DNA from 3 places in the Halotolerantifilum yawarlongkerapense genome. Region 3 is predicted to be linked to each of the others. Evidence: riboswitches for the same ligand, from Rfam matches in the RefSeq annotation. Region 3 holds a riboswitch; each other region holds the start of a gene.
What was found. Region 3 has a riboswitch for cobalamin ahead of ACULM0_RS07905 (ABC transporter substrate-binding protein). Riboswitches for the same ligand answer to the same signal wherever they lie in the genome.

Region 1 (6,843 bases), 600 kb from region 3:
TTGTAGATGGTGGCGAAGGTCTTGAGGCCAAGATCAACACCGACGGCTTTCGAAGCGTCAATACTCTGGATCTCCAAGGGCTTTACCAACTCGATCGTCTCTTCGAGAGCAAGGGAAACATAATACTTAGAACCCTTCAGGGTGATCGTCGCTTTTAAGATCCTTGCATGACCCCCTCTGACTTTCTTGAGTATCCCCTTATTTCTTGCTGTCTTTACTTTTGCCATGGACACCTTCCCAAGTTTCGGTATCTTGATGTGAGAAGAACCAATGATTTCGATGTTGTTATTCGTCATCTTGGTTGTATAGGCCTTCTTAGCGCTACGTTTTGATTTGAACTTCGGATATCGGTTTTGACGAGTGAAGAAGCGAACGTACGCATCTTCGACATGTTCACAAGCCGCTTCTAAAGCAAATTTGTCGACCTCTTTCAAGAAACCATAGTCCTCAGAGGACTTCAGTGGCACCATGGTCTCCTTCTTGTATCTACCAACCGAAAGTTTCTTTCCATTCTCCTTATAATAGGTTTTCCTCGCATCGAGATACTTATTGTAGATTAACCTGGCACATCCAATGTTCTTGTTGATGAGAATCACCTGTTCCTCAGTAGGATAAACACGAAGAACAAGGCCATAGTGTTTCAACTGAAGACCCTGCTTAGCCAATACCTCGTTTTTTTCTTTGACCGTCATTCGTTTACCCATGAGTACTCCTTCTCCTTTTGAGACTGGCGTATCTTCGGATTTGATTTTCATCAGTAGATGTGCATAATTCCATCTGTGAGCTGCAGCAAACTGCATTCATTTCATTCTTGGCGAATCTAAAGTATTGTCACTCATCATGTCTTTGGGGTATGAAAACCCAAAGCTGCGACTCGAATGTATATCGTTACCACTTCAAAGTTCTTCTGTCAATGAAATCACCTTTCTATTATTGTAACATATGTTCTGTTCCTTCGACAGGAAATATTGAGCACATTGCGCGAAAAAAACGCCCTAACTCACGACTGAAGTCACGAGTGTGCGGGCGCTAAATTATCAAGAGAGTCAGCAGCTTTAAGCTCTTTGACTCTTTGGTGTAGTAGTTTTGCACCACGAGAACCATATTGAGATTGTGCTTTTCGATAATCAGTACAAGCTTTCTGTAGTTTGTTGTTTTTGTAGCATAGTTGCAAGTCAACACCCCCAAAAACATTTACCTATTAGGTAATGCTTTATAACTCAATTATAATCGATATGCTAGTGTGAGTCAAAATATATTGTGTATCTTGCTGATCTAAAATTTCATCAACCACAGAAAATCGCAAAAGACTCTGTTTCGCAAAACGATCTTGAGCGAGTAAGCTATTAATCTTCAGATTGTGCAGGACAGTAAGAGTTCAAAGGTTCATGGTTAGAATGGGACTTTCTTTACGAGTGACATCACTTTCTGATACAATGAACATGCATAATAGGTAGTGGTTGTGTTTACGAACACATGAAAAGGGAAGCGGGTGCAAGTCCCGCGCGGTCCCGCCGCCGTAAGCGCGAGAAAAATTCCCTCCGATAGCACCACTGGGTAGTCATCTACCCGGGAAGGTCAGGGGAGTTTTGCATGTCTCGCCGAGCCGGAAGACCTGCCCTACCAATCGAACACCGACGCCTTCACGGGGATGGAGGGGTGTTTTTTGGGCTGGCGGACTTCTCAAGATTCCGCCTTAAAGCTTCAGAAAATACGAAACCTCCCCGCTAAAAAGTTGGCGCCGGGAGGCATTTTTTTGCACAAAATAGGAGGAGGAAACCCGGGTGGGTAGAAGAGAAGATGAAATCTGCTATCCCTTTATGGCAGAAGAAGGGATGTTTTGCGACTACGAGATCCTGACGGACGGGCTATCCAGCCAGTTGGGCCTCTGTCATGCCCACGCGGGCGAGGTCAAGGACGGGCGGCTAGGGGAAGACCTCCTCTGGCTGGTGGAGATGGCCCTACACCTGAACGGTTCGGTTCGGGGAAAGCTGGCGGTGGAAGAGGCGGATCTTGATCGTTTGCACGGTATGTACGATTGTTATCGTAGCCTCGTGCCAAAGGCTTTTACCCTGCCGGTGGGAACGGTCCTGTCTTGTGAACTGCACCTAGCCCGGCACCGGGCCAAGGAAGTGGTGCGGATGCTCCACAGGATCGAGGGTGCGCCGGCAATTATAATCCGGTTTTCAGGACTACTGGCCAATCTCCTCTATGCCATGAGTTGTTATGTGGAGAGTCAGGCGGAAGCAGACCTGCCGGTTTTCACTTCGAAGAGTTATCAGATGAGCGGAAAGGAATGAAAGTAATGAATAAAAAGATCATGACCATCGTACTGGTGGTGGCCCTAGCGGCGGCACTGTTACTGGGGTACAACACCTTTCTAGCCCCCAAGGCGGTAGAAGGGGACAAGGCCGTTACGATCACCGTCACCCACGCGGATGAGGGAATCGATGAGACATTTGAGTACCAGACGGACCAGGATTTTCTCCTGGCCCTCATGCAAGACCACCAGGAAGAGCTGGGTGCTACTTTTGAGGAGTTTGATTTCGGCATCATGGTCGCGGGACTCATGGGCTACGAGGCGAACGAGGGCGCCCAGGAGTACTGGCACCTGATCGTCAACGGACAGGACGCGGTGACGGGTCCTGGGGAAGTGCCGCTCACCGATGGCGACGTTTACGACTTCGAACTCAGGACCTGGTAAGATGCGTGCCAGGGAACTGGTGCTGCTGGGCTTATTCAGCGCGGCGCTGACGGCGGGGAAGCTGGCGCTTAGCCTGATTCCCAACGTGGAGATTGTCACGCTTCTTTTCATCTTGTTCACGGTGACGCTAGGGGTGAAGAAGACCCTTCTGATTTCCTTTGTTTTTGTGACCACGGAGATCTTGATCTACGGGTTTTCCACCTGGGTCCTGATCTATTACCTGGTCTGGCCTCTGCTCATCTTTCTCACGGCGGGACCGGGTAGGCTGGTGAAGAGCGAGTACGGCTACGCCATCATAGCGGGGCTGTTCGGTCTTTCATTCGGTCTCTTCTTTGCCCTGGGCGAGTCCCTCTTCTACGGAGTAGCCTACGGTTTCACCTACTGGCTGAGGGGACTACCCCTGGATTTATTGCACGGTGTATCGAATTTCATCCTGACCCTGGTCCTATGGAAACCGCTGAAAAAATTCCTCGCCGATCAGGTGGACCGCTACCTAGCGGTGGAATAATGAGATCACGACGCTCTCGCATCGGGGGCGTCTTTTCTTGTCCGCTAGTAGGAAGGCCCTTCCATTTTCCCCTGTACCGCTTTTCTCCTGACTATGATAAAATCATGGGGTGGAGGAGGAACACACCTATGAAGGAAACCATCAGAGAAATAATCGATCTCACCTGGCCGATCATGGTCGGGATGCTACTGCAGATGTTCCTCGGAACCGTGGATCTAAAATTCGTCTCGCGTCTGGGTACGGAGGCCGCTGCGGCGGTGAGCCTGGGCACCTCTACCATCGGGGTGATTTTTGTTTTCACGGCGCTGATCGCCACGAGCCTCGTGGCCTTGGTGTCCCAGGCCGCGGGGAGAAAGGACCACGGGGGTGTGATCTTGGCGGCCGGCGGCGGCCTGCTTCTTTCCGGTGTGGTGGGTCTTGCCCTCACCCTGGTTCTGCCCCCACTGGCAGGACCGATCGTCAGCCTGCTCTTTAATCCGAACCCGGCCGTTCACCGGCTCACGGTGTCCTACCTGCAGGTGGTCTTTGCCTCGAGTCTTTTCGTCTTTCTATCGGCCGCGGGCAGGAGCATTCTACAGGGGAAGAAGGATACGCTCACCCCGCTTAAAATTTTGATCTTCTCGAATCTCGTGAACATCGTCCTCGATCCCTTTTTTATCTTCACGCTGAACATGGGCATCCGCGGGGCGGCCGTGGCCACGATGATCGGTCATCTGATCGCTGCGGCCCTTTTCCTCAGAGTGCTCTTTCACGAGGTCTTCGGTGGTAAGCATATCTTTATCGACGCGGTTTTTGTAAAAGGCTACAGGCGCTTTCAGTCGCTGATTCACATCGGGGGCTACGCCAGCCTCCAGCAGGTGACCCGACCGATCACGGGCCTTCTGATGTTCCGGATCGTCTATGCCGTGGGCGGTAACAGCGGCACGGCTGCCTTCGGCATCGGAGGCCAGCTTTTCGGCTATACCTTTGTCTTTCTCACGGGTCTGAGCCTGGCGGTATCGATTCTGGTGGGCCATGCCATCGGATCGCTCAGGATCCAGCGCATCGAGTATCTGATCAACGTCAGCATGCTCCTTGCGATCACCAATGTGGTGGTCTTCGGATTTTTCTATCTGCTCATTCCCGAACAGCTCCTCGGCTGGTTTTTGCAAGATCCCCAGGTGATCACCAAGGGGGTGAGCTACCTCAAGATCGTCTACGGAGGGCTTCTCTTCGTACCGATTCCCATGGTGCTCGGAGGGGTCTTCAACGGGGCGGGGGCCACGGTCTATCCCATGCTGGCCTCACTGGTGGCCAACCTCTTTTTTAAAGTTCCCGTGGCCTATCTCTTGGCCACTGTGTTAAAATGGGGACTGGACGGCGTTTGGGCGGCCATCGGACTCTCGGTGATCGTGGAAGCGGCCGTGATCTGGTATTTTTTCAAACACTGGCGGGCTACATCGCCGGTGGGATCAACAGAGGAAAGCTAAGGGGGACAAGCGGTGTTTATTCAAGACTACCTGCGGGCGGTGGTGCTGATCTTTATGGCCGAGATGGGGGACAAGACCCAGATCCTGGCCATGGCCTTTGCCACCCAGTACGGGGTGCGGCATATCCTGTCCGGGGTCGCCATAGGCGCTTTCTTCAACCACGGGCTGGCCATTTTACTGGGTACCCTGATCAGCCAATTCCTACCCCTATTGGTGATCGAGATCGTGGCGGGACTTTTGTTTCTTAATTTCGCCTTTACCTCCCTTTCGGTGGAAGATGCCGACGCAGAACCCACACCGGCCAAGTTCGGTCCGGTGGTGACGGTGGCCCTGGCTTTCTTTCTGGGGGAGCTGGGGGACAAGACCCAGCTGGCGGCCATGAGCCTGGGGGCCGCGAGTCTTTTTCCCTTTTTCGTCCTGCTCGGGACGGTGACCGGTATGGTGCTGACCAGCGGCATGGGGATTGTGGTGGGTCGCAAGCTCGGGGACAAGATCCCGGAGTTCGCTATGAAAACCGGTGCCTTCGTGGTATTTCTCTTTTTCGGCCTAGAAAAGGTCTTGGGCTCGAGTGCGATCGATACGCTGCCCATGACACTGGTTTATGGGGTCGTGGTGGTCCTTTTGATCCTCGGGGTCTTCATGATCCGTCGCTTCAAGGGTGAGATCGCCGAGCGGGACACGGTGCTCAAGAAAAGAGCCCGCGCCCTTGCCGAGATGCTCAAGACGGTGGAGGAGCAGGCCAACCAACTGTGCCTGGGATGCACGGTCTGCGATGGATCGGCCTGCCTGGTGGGCTACATCAAGGGGATTCTTTCTTGGCACCTCAGGGAAGGAAAGACCATCGACTTTATCGATGAGTCGCGGATCAACCGCCTGGATAACAAGGGCTTTAGCCCGGAGACGGCCAAACACACGCTGGATTTACTCCTCAGTTACTACCGGGAGCATCCGGTGGAGTACAGAACAAACGAATCGCTACACCACCTCCGGCATAGCCTGGAGATGATGATTTTTCAAGATAGGCTGGAGGCCCCGGATCTGGAGGCCTATGAAACTTTGCTCAACAGAAGATGGGAGGCGCTTTAGACGATGGGAAAACTGTTTGGCACCGATGGGGTGCGGGGTATTGCGAATACAGAGCTGACGAATGAACTGGCCTACAAGCTGGGGCGGTTCGGAGCGCACGTGATCACAGGTGGTAGAAGGGACGCCAAGATGCTGGTGGCCAAGGACACGCGGGTCTCGGGGGATATGCTGGAGGCGGCCATGGTCTCGGGGATCCTGTCGGCTGGCGTGGATGTCATTCGGATCGGCGTCCTACCCACACCGGCCCTGGCCCACCTGGTGCGGGATTTCGGTGCCGATGCCGGTGTCATGATCTCGGCGTCGCATAATCCCGTGGCCTATAACGGCATCAAGTTTTTCAATGAAAAGGGGCTCAAGCTCACCGATGCCATCGAGGAGGAGATCGAGGCCTTTATCCTGGAGGACAAGGACCTAGCGCACATCCCCGTGGGGACGGAGATCGGCCGGGAGACCCAGGTTTACGAGGCGGAGGAACTCTACACCAGGTACCTGATCGAGACCATCGATGTGGATTTCAAAGGCCTTGCCGTGGCCCTGGACGGGGCCAACGGGGCGGCCTCTGATGTGGCCCCTCACACCATGCACAAGCTCGGAGCCAAGGTAAAGAGCATGCACACGTCCCCGGACGGTTTTAACATCAATGAACACTGCGGGTCGACCCACCCGGGGGACCTGGTCGAGGTGATGAAGGCCGGCGGCTATGATATCGGTCTGGCCTTCGATGGCGATGCGGACCGGTTGATCGCCGTGGATGAAAAGGGCGACCTGGTGGATGGCGATAAGATCATGGCCATCTGCGCGAGGCACCTGAAAGAAAAGGGTCTTCTGAAAGAAAACACCGTGGTGGCCACGGTGATGAGCAACCTAGGCTTCCAGCTGGCGCTCAAGCGCGAAAAGATCAACCTGGAGATCACCCAGGTGGGCGACCGCTACGTGCTCGAGCGCATGCTGGAAGGCGGATTTTCCATCGGTGGGGAGCAGTCGGGTCACATTATTTTCCTCGACCACAATACCACGGGCGATGGGCTACTCAGCGCCCTGCAGCTGATGGCCGTGATGAAGGAGACGGGAAAACC
Region 2 (6,843 bases), 1.0 Mb from region 3:
GGCCCCGGCCACACCTCCACCGGGTTTCAGCGCGGCATTTGCGGCATTGACCACCGCCATCACATCTGGTTGGTCGGCTATATCGCCCACCACCAGTTTAACCGTGATCCCTCCGATCGTACGCTCTAACATGATTAGCCCTCCTTAGGTTTTCCTATTTGTGTGCTTAGCACCATCTATCGAACACGCTCGGAGCAGTACAGATTGCTGTACCATCCTTGCGGGAGTTGCTTCATGGCTCTTTCGTGCGGGTTAGAAAAATGATTCCCCTGCAAATAGTCGTTCCCCTGGTCGCTTTTATCCTCTGAGATCAGCCGAAGGTTGGATGGTGCGTCGAGAAGAGGGCTTGAAGACCTCCTGGTGGTGTACTGATGATCGGGCTCTTTTCCATGATACCCTTCAAATGGTTTCTCTCACAAAATATCTCTTCAGTTTCCAATATCGAAAAGTACGCGCCAGTCACCCGTCTCATCTCTCTTCCAAGTAGTGGAGTAGCTCCCCTTCTCGATGATCTTTTCCCCTGAAGGGATCTCGTAGCTACGTTCATAGGTCCCACTGGTGTGACCGAGGGTCCCGTCAACGGAAACCTGTGCCTCCAGCGGCTCCCAAATCAGTTGAAATCCCGGCTTATCGAAAAAACGCCTCATCGCAGCTCGGATCAGCTCTCGTCCGATCAGTCGGTTTTCACGGCCAGAGACCATGATCCCATGCTCATCGAAGCCTTCCGCGAATGCACTGCCGCCACCTTCCTGCACCGCATCGCAAAAGGCGCGGTCCGCTTCCATCAGCTCCTCCTCTGGGTTCACATGGACAGGCTCGAAGAGCAGCGGCAGACCATCGGGATCCACAAGGGCCAGGCTGCCCATCGCCTCTTCATAATCGATCGACTGATTATCGAACAGCGTTCGAATTTCATCTAATCGGTCGCTGTAAAAAGAGAGATGATTCGACTCCAGCATCCCTTCGAAAAGGCCTATGACCACACCATCGGATTGAAGCACCCGCCACTTTTTTCCCTCTCGATCTGGAAAACCACCATTTCTATGCCCACCATCGATCGTGCGAAAACCCAAGGCTTGGTAGAATGCCAAGGACTTCTCCAGATCCTCCGTCTTTAAGTTGATTGCCACATGTCCTGTCATCATCCGTTCTCCTTTCCCATATTTGTCCTTCTCTTGTTCTCTCTTGACTCTTGTTCTGACTTACACTACACTGGTAAATGAAAATACTACATACGCGAACAGGTGCCCCGGGTACGGGGAGAATAGGGAATCGGGTGAAAGTCCCGGGCGATCCCGTCACTGTATTCGGCGAGCAGACTCCTCATCATGCCACCGGCTGTAAGCATACAGCTGGGAAGGCGAGAGCCCTGCCTTGACCCGTGAGCCAGGAGACCTGCCTGTTCGTCAGCTCCCGACCCCAGGGGTCGGACGTAGGACGATGGTAAAGTCCACGGTCTTTTTGACCGTGGGCTTTTTTTCGTCTAAAAAATAAGAAGGAGTGATCACATGTCTTCATCCCAGCGCCGTATCCCTATGATTGGCTTGTTTCTCGCCATGAGCGTCATCGGCTCCCTCATCAAGATTCCCTCCCCCACGGGAACCATCGCCCTTGATGCCCTACCCGGCTTCGTCGCCGCCACCCTTTTCGGAGGCGGAACCGGTGCTCTGGTGGGCAGTCTAGGCCATCTTATGACAGCAGCCTCCGCGGGCTTTCCCCTGGGTCCCCTCCTCCACCTGTTCATCGCCCTAGAGATGGGGCTCGTCATGTGGTGCTACGCTTATCTCAGGAGTCGGGTGAACCGACCTTTGACGCTCGTCCTCACCATCCTGGCCAACGGGATTCTCTCCCCACTCGCCTTTGCCTTCATCCCGGGTTTCGGTATGGGCTTCTTCCTCGCTATGGTGCTACCACTTACCGTAGGCAGCGCGGTCAACGTGCTACTTGCCGATCTGATCGGTGAGCGGCTCATCGGTCGCGTAAGTGAACGTCGCTATGCGAACGAATAGGGATATCAGCCTACACTCTTTGAACGAAAGACAAGTCCTTGTCGTCGCCTGTGACTCCTGTGGGGGTATCGGGGAGGCTTCCGGTGATACCGTGATCTTTCCAACAGTTGACGTCGCCGTGCTAACGGCCCGGGTGGTCCTGATGGAGCTCCTTTCCTCAGGCGCCTCGCTCCTCACAATGACGGCCGCGGTCTGCAACGAGCCCGCAGTAGGCGATCAGGTCCGCCTCGGCATCGAAATCGCTCGCGAAGAGGGAAATTTACCTGCTTTCGAAATCACCCTAAGCACAGAAAAGAACATCCCCACCTCTCAAACCGGGATCGGTTTGACAGCCATAGGCATCTGCGACCGCGACAACCTGCGGATCGGTCGCACGACGTCCGGCCACCATCTCTATGCTGTGGGTCGCCCCAAGGTCGGAGAAGAAGTGGTGGCGGACGAGGGCGAGATCGCTACGCTTGAGATCCTGACCAAGCTGCTTCAACATCCTCAGGTGGTGGAGATTCTGCCCGTAGGCTCCGGTGGCATCGCTAATGAAGCCACCTGTCTCGTCGACACAAGGAAACATAAGATTGAGTGGCAGGTGATCCCCGGTTTGGATCTAGACAAGTCCGCTGGACCCAGCACAAGCCTCGTCATCAGCACACAGGGACCACTCGACCCATCGTTTCTTTCACCTTGTCCGGTCTACCCGATCGGACTGGTCCGATGACCCCTTCCCCTCCTTTCCCGCCCAGCGTTTGGGAAATATTCCAAGGTGCATCCCGCGGGATTTTGTGATAAAATATTGCCTGTTGAGCTCAATGAATCATAGCATCTAGCGGGAGGCATACAAGTGGTCAAAGATTTGAGAAACGCCCTGCACAAGCTTTCGATGTCCAAGAGACAGCGCATGGTGGCAGGTAACCAGCTCCTCCAAAAAGAGAAAGAAGCGCTGATCATCACGATCGCGGTCCTGATCACGAGCCTTCTCATCTCCGTGGGTCTGTTGATCACACATGCTTTTTAGTCAAAAGAGTCGCCCGAGCCGGGCGGCTCTTTTTTAATTATCGGTCACCTGACCCCCATAATGGTCCATAACAAAGGTCTGGTCGGTAATCGGCGGTCTGACGTACCGCTCCTCGACCTCCCGAGGTTCGAGTGCAATGGGTTCGGGCGTTAGGTCCTTATAATCAATCTGCTCGAGCAAATGACGGATGCAGTTGAGCCGCGCGTGTCGCTTGATATCGGCATCCACCACATACCATGGGGACTGCTTGGTATCCGTGTGCGCGAACATGACATCCTTGGCTCTTGAATAGTCCACCCAACGTTTGCGCGATTCCATATCCATCGGGCTCAGTTTCCAGCGCTTCGTCGGATCCTCAAGCCGGGCCTCGAAACGTCGCTCCTGCTCCTCATCGGAAACCGAGAACCAATACTTGATCAGGATGATGCCCGAACGAATCAGCATCTTCTCGAACTCAGGACAGGTCCTGAGAAACTCGCGGTACTCTTCATCCGTGCAAAAGCCCATGACACGTTCCACTCCGGCGCGATTGTACCAACTGCGATCGAAGAGTACAATCTCGCCGGCAGCAGGTAGCTTGTTCACGTAGCGCTGGAAGTACCACTGTGTTTTTTCCTTTTCCGTGGGGATACCAAGGGCCTCCACTCGGCAGATCCTGGGGTTCAGACTCTCTGTGATTCTCTTGATCACACCTCCCTTACCGGCGGCATCGCGCCCTTCGAAAATCACCACGACCTTGAGTCCATTTTCTTTTACCCACTCCTGGAGTTTCACGAGCTCGATCTGCAGTTTCCTCAGTTCCTTTTCATAGGGTTTCCGCTTCAGTTTCCGCCGTTTGATTCCCTCGATCTCCACTGTCTTGAAATTCTTCGATGAAAACCCCTCTTTCTTTTCCTTCTTACCCATGGAACTGCTCCTTTCCCTCTGGTGATCCACACCTTCTGATACACGTTACAAAGTGATATACATATACCCCCTACCACCGTTAATTCCCAACGAGTTCGGGAAAATGCCTTCGGAGCATCGATTGAAATGCAGCTGCATCTTCGAGTTGAATGACCCGCTTGTCGCCCGCTTCCGTCAGCAGAAGGCGGTCGTCGGTCAAGGAAACTCTTCCGTTTTCTGTGAATCGTGAGAGAATCGTTCCCTTGCGAAAGCGCGAGTCAGGTGCCTTGGCATAATGGTAGCACTGTTCCTTGAAATCCTGCAGCTCTCTGGCGACGGGACAAAGTTCATAGCAAAATGACCGTTCTCTCTCCAGACCCTCTCGCCAGAGAATCCTATTGTCATTCTCTTGTTCCAACCAGAACGTTCCGCGCTCGTCAGAGAATTTTTTATCCACCACCAAGGGGAACGGCTCAACGAAATGATCGCCAAAGCCCACATCCACCAGATAAGATGCACCCTTTATAGCCACCTCAAGCACCAGATGGTCAAAAAAAGTTCCTTTCTCTTCAACCCGAGCACCGAGCATCCGCACATCGAAGCCGATGACTTCCAGAAGCGCGGCGAAGAGACCGTTGAGCTCGTAGCAGATGCCACCTTTTCCCTGGTACAAAATCTTATTCTCTAGAGCTCTTATCTGCAGGTCGGGACATGCACCCTCTCGAATCATCAGGTTTTCGAAGGGAATGTGCTCGAGATGGCGCCGGTGCAGCAGTTGTAGCGTTTCATGATCAGGTCTGACCTTCCGATCGATAGCCAGCCGCTCGAGATATCGATCGAAGCTTCTACTCTCCACTACCCTTACCTCCTTTCAGATCCTAGCACAACTTGACATCCCTATCATAGCGCGTTAGCTCCCGTATCGCCATAGTGGCTGAATATTTAAGAAATCAGAAACCGGATGACCTCCGCAGATCGGTGGTCATCCGGTTTCTATGATCAGTAAATGGTGGGTACGTTAGCGTTTGCCCCCGGCGTTCGAACGCCCTTGGCTCTTGTCATCCGTCCGATTGCGATTGGATGGGGCCTCCTTGAAGGCCTCCACGACTGTGAAATGAATGACCGCCGGCACATTGTCTCCGAAATAGACCTGTTCACCACCGTTCATGATGGCCAGGGCGTAACGCTCACCGATTTCCAGATCTGGGAAGGACTTGAGCTTCAAGTTGTACTTGTAAAAGCCTCCCTCCCCACTGGCGACCGTGGCGCGAGCGTGCTTACCCGATCCGGTGTTCATCTTAAGCTCACCGGTGCTGATCTTGATCACGGCATCGGTGGTGCTGCCGGCGGGATCGTAGATCCAAATTTCCGGGGTCAAGAGGGGGTCGGACACCCAGAAACGAATGGGCGCACTACCCTTACCAAGCTCGAATTCCTCCTCGGTCGGTGGTAACCACAGGCCCAACATATCCGGCACGGTCAGTTCGGGGATTGCTTCGAGCAGGAGAATCACTTCACCCTCCTTCAGGCCCTCGGCAGTCAGGTGCAGGTGGTAGTGGGTCTTGCTTCTATCCTCAGCCGTCACCTGGATCACCATCGTATCGGGTAGCTGCGTGACCGTCGAATACTTCACTGTCGCGGCCTCGTGATTGGCTACAGCGTAGATCGACGGCAAGACCTGGATATCGGCCTCAAAGACATAAGGATAATCTTTTTTAGCGGGATCGAATCCAGGAATCCGCTTCCCATCGATCAGAATCGTGAAGAGCGTGGAATCACTGCTCAAACCGAGAACTGCTTCCACTTCATCCGCTTCTTCACCTTGACCTCCCTGGCCAGTCTCTACAACGGGGTCTTGGTTGGGTACAGTCGCATCATGGGGGTTATTCCCCTGGCCCTGGCCTGACTTTTCTTCGGGAACGACCGGATCTTCCGCTTCGTCATCGCTGACGATTGATTCCTGTTCTTCTTCAATGCCCTCGTCGTCAGCGTTTTCGTTCCCCTGTTGTCCGTTCTGGTGGCCCGGATTTTCTTCCGCTGGTGCTGCTGGTACTTCCTCATCTACCACCAGATCGATCGCCGGGGAGTCCTCCACTGCTTCTACAGGTTCGTCCGGAACCTCCTCTATCGGCACTTCGTACTTTTTCGCCTGTCCGGGGGGCACCGGCTTGTCTGGCTGATCCCACCCCTGGGTCTCCTCATCACTCACTTTCTCAGCGAGTACTTCGACTGATTCTTCTTCCACAAGTGCCGCTTCTTCTTCCGACATTCTCTCGGCCCAGATCGGAGATGCCCCCCGATTGGGCGCCTGGATAGGAAGGATGGCGCGACTTTGGGTGAAGGTACTACCCGTCAGGATAATCATGGCAAACAAGGCCAAGAACACCCATTTCTTTTGCTCCCTCAAGCGCCTCATATTGTTGTTCCTCCTTTACGAATTCCCCTAACCTCACGGATTGGCCCACCCACATTCTTGTGAGCCAACCCGATGTTCATGTACCGCGTATTACTTTTTACTCAGCCATTGATCACCTCGTTTTCTCATTGGCGGTTACCGTGAAGTGTACCGTTTTTGTGGCCGTGTTCCCCGATAGGTCCATCGCCTCGACGATCAGTTCATAATCACCGGCAATTGAAATTTTCGTACCCAAGAGATACTCCATGCCGTTGAGTAGAAGGGTCAAGTCGGACAGCTGCGTACTGTAGGTATCGGTGACCATCACCTCGGGTTTGGCATGCTGACGGTAAGAGCCCCCTTCTTCGACACCCTCGATCACGATCGACGGGGCTGTCTTGTCGATCACGAAGTCCACATGCCGGTCGGCCGTGTGGGTGCCAGATACAACGTTGACGACCAGTGCGTATCGACCCTCTACTGACAGGAGGGCCTCGTTGCCGATCGGCACTTCACCCCCATCCCTTTGCAAGGTGATCGTCGTT
Region 3 (6,843 bases):
AAATGCGATCATCTCGGTGGCGTCCATCCCCTCATCGAGGAGACGGTTGAAAGCACGTTCTCTTGTGAGAAAAGCGTTACCGGCAGCATCGAGTCGGTCGCCGTATCGGTTGAGAAGCAGCGCATCATCGACGCGCAGGGTCCGCTCACCGGCCACCTCGATGGACGCCAACCCGGCTTCGACCAGGGTCTCGTCAGCGGCTTCCGCCTCGAGGTACTTTCCCTGGTACTGCTTGAGGTAGAGGAGGTAGTCGTCGAAATGCGCTGTGAACACATCATCTGTTGCTCCGGACAATCGCGCCAGTGCTTCGTGGGGCGGTTCCTCCGCGCGAAAGGCAAAGGGCTCCGTAGCTTCCGGCTGTTCCCCTTCGGTAGGAGCGCAGCCAGCAAATAGCAACAGGGGGATCAATAGGATTAGGTAGAGTGTCTTTCTCATGGTACAGCGCTTCCTTTCCTCGCTCGTTTTCGTTACGACGAGCGTATCAGGTGGCTGTGTTATCTGAGTGAACCGGAGGGCGGCAAGAGTCGTTCGTGGGTTTTCCCGTTGGAGGCCACGATGGTGGTCTCCTGCAGTACGCCGGGGTGGACGCCCGACCAGTCGGACACGCGTCCGCCGGCCTCCTCGACGATCAGCATCCCCGCGGCGTAATCCCAGGCCTTCAGGGTGTACTCCACATAGCCCGTGTACCGTCCGCAGGCCACGAAGCACAGATCGATGGCCGCAGCACCACAGCGACGGTAACCCTGTACCTCGTCGAAGAGCGGTACCAGGTGGTCGAAGATCTTATGCTTCAGCGAACGATCGTAGGGCAGGCCGAAGGCCACGAGGCCCTCCCTGAGGTCCGCGTCCTTGTTGACGGCGATGGGGGTCAACCCCAGGTGGGCGCCCTTGCCTTTTTCAGCGGAAAACAGCTCGTCGAGCACCGGGGCGTAGACCACCCCGCGGATCACCTCACCCTTTACCACGTGGGCGATGCTCACGGCCACGAAGGGGTGACGATGCATGAAGTTGCCCGTGCCATCGATGGGATCCACCACCAGGGCGTTCTCCAGCGTCCCGATGTCCTCTTGGGTCTCTTCGCCCACCCAGGTGAGGCTGTCATCGAGGGGCATGAGGCGCTTCTTCAGGTACTTCTCTACCTTGACATCGTAATCCGTCACGAAATCGTAGGTGCCCTTCCGATCGATGGTGAGCGGCTCTTTCAAGCCCTCTCGGATCATGGCTCCCGCCCCTTGGGCGGCTTCGATGAGTGCTGCTAATGTGATAGGCATATCGAACTTCCTTTCCTTACGCGGGTGCGGCGAGAGGGGCCAGGCGCAAAACGAGGAGGACGAGGATCAGGATGACCGCCAAGATTAGAATCCACTTGTAACGTCCTTTGGTGACCGGCATCTCCCGCTGATGGGGAGCGGGTCGGTGGTGGAAAAGCGGTCGGTGCGGTGTGATCACTTCCTCCACACCGGAGAGAATGGTCCTGGCCACTTCGGCATCCTTCTGCGGTACCTCCAGCCGGTAACCCACCTCATCGTCCACCACCCGGGTGATCAGGGTGGCACGGTTGAGTTTGACCTCGGCCACTAGCACCGATTCCTTGTCTTCTTCTATCAAAACCGTCTCGTAAGTATGGAGATCTTCCACGCGCATGGGCTCTCAGCTCCTTTCAAGCCCATTATACCACGTCCTAACTGATCTGGCTCATCGGCAGAATCAGCGGGGTCCCCGTCAGGGGGTGGTCGATGACCTGGAAGTGGCTACCGTAGACACCCGCCAGCGTCCCGGCCTCCATGACCTCCTGAGGAGTCCCCTCCCTCACCACGCGTCCCTCTGCCAGGAGCACCATACGGTCGGCATACTGGGCCGCTAGGTTCAGATCGTGGAGGACGCAGATCACTGTGATCCCTTCCGCCAGGCACAGGCTTTTGACCGTATCAAGCACCTGCACCTGGTGGTGGATATCCAGGTTGGAGATGGGTTCGTCGAGCAGCATGATCTTGGCCCGCTGGGCGATGGCCCGAGCGATGATCACGCGCTGGCGCTCACCACCGCTCACATCGCACAGGCGCGCCTTTCTCAGGTGCCAGGTGTTCGTCGTCTCCATGGCCTCTCGTACGATACGCTCCTCCTCGGGACCCGACCGGACGAAGCGACCGAGATAGGGGGTCCGACCCATGAGGACGATCTCACTGCAGGTGAAGTCGTGCTGCGTATCCGCCTGCTGGGGGACCGAGGCGATGCGCTGGGCCAGTTCCTTTTGGCGGAGTTTCGCGAGGTCGTCGCCGCCGATGCGCACCCGACCGGAGGAAGGGGTCAGATGACGGAGCAAATTCTTCAGGAGCGTCGTCTTCCCCGACCCGTTGGGGCCCACGATCGCGTAGAAGCCCCCCTCTTCAAAATCCAGGGAGAGGGTCTTCAAGATCGGCTCCTCTCGATAACCGAAGGTCAGTCGATCGACATGAATGGCAATGGACATGAACTCACCTCTTTCTCAATAGCAGGAAGATAAAGTAGGGGGCGCCGAAGAGCGCCGTGATGGCACCGACCGGTATCTCGGCCGGCGGGATGATGGAACGGGCGATGGTGTCCGTGAGGATCAAAAACAAGGCGCCGCCCAGGGCCGAGGCCGGGAGCAGGTAGCGGTGGTCCGATCCGATCAGAATCCTGAGGGTGTGCGGGACGATGAGTCCCACGAAACCGATGATCCCGCTCATGGATACCGCTCCGGCCACCATGAGGGAAGTGATTCCCAGCAGGATGCGGCGGACCGTCTCCACCTCGATCCCCAGGCTCTTGGCCTCGTTGTCCCCCGTGAGCATCACGTTGAGGTCGCGGGAGAACAGACAGGTGGCTCCTGTACCGACGAGGATAAGCGGGGTGAGTAGCGTCACCTTCCGCCAGTTCGCCGCGGATACGCTACCCATGGTCCACAGGTACACCTTCTCGATGGCCTCGCGGTTGAGGATCATCATCAGGGAGATCATGGCCGACAGAAAGAAACTGATGGCGATTCCCGCAAGAAGTAGTGTCCCTACACTCCGGCGCTTGTCCACCCCGGCGATCTGGTAGACGATAAAAATCGTCAGCAGTGCCCCTGTGAAAGCGAAGAAGGTGATCGTGGAGAGCCCGGCCACCGTGCGCTCGCCAAAAGTGATGATGGCCAAGGTGGCCCCCAGCGCGGCCCCAGAGGAGACCCCCAGGACGTAGGGTTCGGCCATGGGATTCTTAAACAGCCCCTGGTAGGTGGTCCCGCTGATGGCCAGCCCCATCCCCACGAGTCCGGCGAGCAGGACCCTGGGCAGACGAATCGACCAGAGGATCTTCACATGCATGGGCTCGGTGCTCGAACCGGTGAACAGAATACCTAGGGCGTCGATGAAGCTGATACGGGCGGCCCCGAAGGTCGTGGCCAGGACCACGAAAAAGAGGAGGGCCAGGGCCAACCCGATGACGGCCCTGGTCCCCCGGGCCACTATTCGAAGGCCCCGGGGTGGATCAGGCGGGCCATGGACTCGAGTCCCTCGGCGAGACGGGGGCCTTGGCGATCGAGCGTGTTGTTATCGATAGGGAGTACGCGGTTGTTTTCTACGGCGGAGAGCTCTTTATAACCTTCGGTTTGAGAGAAGGTCTCGACGACATCACCAAAGGCCGAGATGAAAACGACCTCGGGATCCTTTTCCATGAGGGTCTCCAGAGAGTACTTCCAGCCCGTGGCATCGGCTGCCACGTTTTCTCCACCGGCCATAGCGATCATATCGGAGATAAAGGTGTCCCCTGTGGCCGTGTAGTCACCGTACTCACCGAAGCCCACCACGTAGTAGACGGGTGGTTTCTCCAGCCCGGAGACGCGCTCTGTCACTTCGGCGACGGTTGCCTGCATACCCGCGATCAATTCGTCGGCCTTATCGCTCGCGTCGAGCACAGTCCCCACCTTCTCGATGGTCTCGTAGGCGCCCTCGAAAGAACTCGGTCCGTAGAGGACGACCACGGTGAAACCCAGGTCCTCCAGATTGTGTAGCACCTCTTCTTTGAAATGAGTGGAGGCGATGATCAGATCGGGGTCGAGGGCCGTGATGGTCTCGAGGCTGGGGTCGGACAAGAGGCCGACAGAGTCGATCTCGGAGACTTCCGCCGGGTAGTCACAGTAGTCCGTGCGGCCCACCAGAAGGTCCGCCCGGTCCAGGGCAAAAATCGTCTCGGTGATGCTCGGGGCCACGCTGACCACGCGCTCCGGCTTCTCCTCGATGGTCACGGCGCGACCGTTGGAATCGGTGATCACCATGGGATAGCGAGATCCGGAGGTCTCCTCTGCCCCCTCATCTTCTATCGATTCTTGCGCTGCAGGAGCCTCGGGCTCAACGGTATCGGCCGGTGTGGCCTCGGTGGTGCATCCGGCGAGCAGGCCCGCCAGAACCAGTGTCATCATGAACAACCAGATCAGTTTACGCATGTCAATCTCTCCTTCGTTTTCTAAAAGTTTTCGTCACATGAAAAAAAGACCCCACAAAGTCGGAGTCTTAGATTAACAAGCAAAGATTACTTGTGCACGGTTTTTCCCTCCGAAATCGTGTCGATCTAGGGGAGCTGGTCTCCTGGCTCGCGCGTCATCCTAATCCCGGCCTTCCCAAAGCGATGGCTTCAGTGGTCTCTCGGGGGTCGTCTGCGCTTACAGTAGCGGGGGCTGCACCGGCATTGCACCGGTTTCCCAATGAAGTCCTCTCGGACACTCACCCTAGCGTATGATGCTTTTTATTGTGTGGCCTCGGGCCCATTATACGTTACATCCCGGGGAAAAGGCAAGCCCTTTCACACCCGGCGGTAGAGTAGCAGATCGAAGCCCCTCTCCATCAGGCCGGCGACGAGCACCGCCACGAGCGCCCAAGCGAAGACACCCGCTGTATTCAGGTAAATCTTCTCGAGGTGCATGGCCGCACCGATTCCCGATCGAGGCTGGCTGAGGACCTCGGCGGCGATAATCACCTTGAGTCCAAGGCCCGCACCGGTACGGATCGCAGCGCGAATGGCACCGCCGATGGCCGGTAAATAAAGAGCCCGCCACCGTTTTTTCCGGTCCAGCCCGAAGGACCGGACCATCTCGATCAGACGGATATCGATACCGTCGAAACCGGCGAGCAGCGTTTCGTAGAGCGTGGGAAAGAGAATCAAGAAGCCCACAAAGAGCGGGGCACGTGAGGACTGCAACCAGATCAGGGCCAACAGGATCACCGCAATGGTGGGAACGCTCCTTATGGTGAGGAGCAGTGGTCTTAAGAAGAGTCGAACCCCCCGCCTTGCATAGGCAGCGGCTGCGCCGGTCAAGGCCAGACCAAAGGAAAGAACCAGGGCGATCAGGCTCCTAAGGAGCGTGGCCCCCACGTGTCCATAGAGCTTGGGACTGGGGATCATCTGCCCGAGGACCACCAGCGTTTCCACCGGAGAGGGGAGCAAAATCGGCTGACCCACCAAAGTAGCGGCAAGCTGCCAGAGGAGGATAAACCCTAGCGAAGCGAGAAAGAGCGGCAGTCGATCACTGGAAAAGGCCTTCATCGGGTAGACTCCCCCCGATACTGGCGGGATTGAAATCGTAGAGCACTTGGTAGTAAGCCATCAGGGCTTCTTGGACCTCAGTGGCCTCTCGATGCTCGAGGTTGTTTCGCGGCATACTGGCGGCCACCAGCGGACCCTGCATGCCGGTCTCGAGCGCTTCCATCAGCGCACCCGTCTCCTCGGGATTTTCGTTCGCATAGGTCACACTCTCCGCCAGGGTCGCCTGCATGCCCTCGAGGATCTCGGGGTAATTGTCCGCGATCTCATCCTTAACGAGCAAACCCGCCTGGGGATAGGACGTCTCGAGGCCAGTGACCTCGCGCCAGGCTTCCTGAAGGTCCATGGCAATCTGGGTGTCGGGGGCCTTTCCCATCACCGCGGTGAGCATGGGCTCTGGCATCATGGAGTAGTTCACCTGTCCAGAGATGAAGAGTGGTGCCAGCTCTGTGGCACCGGTCACGTAATTGAGGGTCACGTCGGTTTCGGGATCGAGCCCCTTTTGTGAAAGAATATAGCGGAATAAAATATCCGGCGACAGGTTCTGACCGATCATGTTGATCGTCTGACCCTTTAATACATTCACATCTTCAATCGGTTCGGGTCCGGCGATGTACAGGTTGCCCCAAACATCCACGGAAGCCAGGCGGTACGGTAGGCCGTCGTTGTACAGCTTGGCCGCCAGATTCGTGGGGGCCACGGCGAAGTCCGCCTCGCCGTTGACAAGCTTGGCCACCAGGAGATCTGTGGACATCACGATCTCATAGGTGATCGTGGCACCCTCGACGAACTGGGTCTCTTCGGCGATGGCCTTGGCCAGTGCAAGCACAGGCGTCCCATTGGGCACGACCACGTGGAAGGTCTTGCCTTCGTAATCAGGTGTCTGCTGACAACCGGCCAGGAGGCTGGTGGCAAGCACGAAAACCATCAGGAGGATAAGTACATTCTTTTTCACGGGACATCAACCTTTCTTGATCCGTTCGGTGACGGACGCTTTGATCTCGAGGTAATCGGTACGCGTAAGCCGATCGGGCCCCCGATCATGGGCGCCCAGTTCATAGGTCGCTCGTTCCACCAGCGGTCGGTCGCTGGCAACGAGGAGACGGTCGGCCACTTGGATGGCCTCCTCCACATCGTGGCTGACGAAGAGGACCGCCGGCCGGTAGTGGCGGAAGAGTTGTAAAAAAAGTGCGAGCATGCGGTCCTTGGTCCCCACATCCAGGGACTGAAAGGGTTCATCCATCAAAAGGAGCGCGGGTTCGTGGGCGAAGGCTCTGGCCAGGGAAAGTCGCTGTCGCATACCGC

Region 1: another riboswitch for cobalamin. It lies ahead of ACULM0_RS10995 (hypothetical protein); the one in region 3 lies ahead of ACULM0_RS07905 (ABC transporter substrate-binding protein).
Region 2: another riboswitch for cobalamin. It lies ahead of ACULM0_RS02985 (ECF transporter S component); the one in region 3 lies ahead of ACULM0_RS07905 (ABC transporter substrate-binding protein).

What each region holds. Positions count from the first base shown of each region.
Region 1 covers NZ_CP199719.1:2,218,204-2,225,046, forward strand. The annotation lists gene ACULM0_RS10990 (RNA-guided endonuclease TnpB family protein) at 1-704, opposite strand, end outside; cobalamin riboswitch at 1,440-1,637, shown strand; gene ACULM0_RS10995 (hypothetical protein) at 1,785-2,300, shown strand; gene ACULM0_RS11000 (DUF4430 domain-containing protein) at 2,306-2,704, shown strand; gene ACULM0_RS11005 (hypothetical protein) at 2,706-3,212, shown strand; gene ACULM0_RS11010 (MATE family efflux transporter) at 3,341-4,681, shown strand; gene ACULM0_RS11015 (TMEM165/GDT1 family protein) at 4,694-5,767, shown strand; gene glmM (phosphoglucosamine mutase) at 5,771-6,843, shown strand, end outside.
Region 2 covers NZ_CP199719.1:605,275-612,117, forward strand. The annotation lists gene ACULM0_RS02975 (macro domain-containing protein) at 1-132, opposite strand, end outside; gene ACULM0_RS02980 (DUF4440 domain-containing protein) at 429-1,145, opposite strand; cobalamin riboswitch at 1,226-1,417, shown strand; gene ACULM0_RS02985 (ECF transporter S component) at 1,509-2,009, shown strand; gene ACULM0_RS02990 (alpha-ribazole kinase) at 1,996-2,721, shown strand; gene ACULM0_RS02995 (hypothetical protein) at 2,845-3,018, shown strand; gene ppk2 (polyphosphate kinase 2) at 3,052-3,924, opposite strand; gene ACULM0_RS03005 (arylamine N-acetyltransferase family protein) at 4,004-4,759, opposite strand; gene ACULM0_RS03010 (hypothetical protein) at 4,922-6,319, opposite strand; gene ACULM0_RS03015 (choice-of-anchor O protein) at 6,432-6,843, opposite strand, start outside.
Region 3 covers NZ_CP199719.1:1,619,179-1,626,021, forward strand. The annotation lists gene ACULM0_RS07880 (hypothetical protein) at 1-435, opposite strand, end outside; gene ACULM0_RS07885 (inositol monophosphatase family protein) at 495-1,271, opposite strand; gene ACULM0_RS07890 (hypothetical protein) at 1,288-1,644, opposite strand; gene ACULM0_RS07895 (heme ABC transporter ATP-binding protein) at 1,682-2,470, opposite strand; gene ACULM0_RS07900 (FecCD family ABC transporter permease) at 2,475-3,467, opposite strand; gene ACULM0_RS07905 (ABC transporter substrate-binding protein) at 3,467-4,444, opposite strand; cobalamin riboswitch at 4,560-4,740, opposite strand; gene ACULM0_RS07910 (ABC transporter permease) at 4,801-5,541, opposite strand; gene ACULM0_RS07915 (ABC transporter substrate-binding protein) at 5,522-6,493, opposite strand; gene ACULM0_RS07920 (ABC transporter ATP-binding protein) at 6,500-6,843, opposite strand, start outside.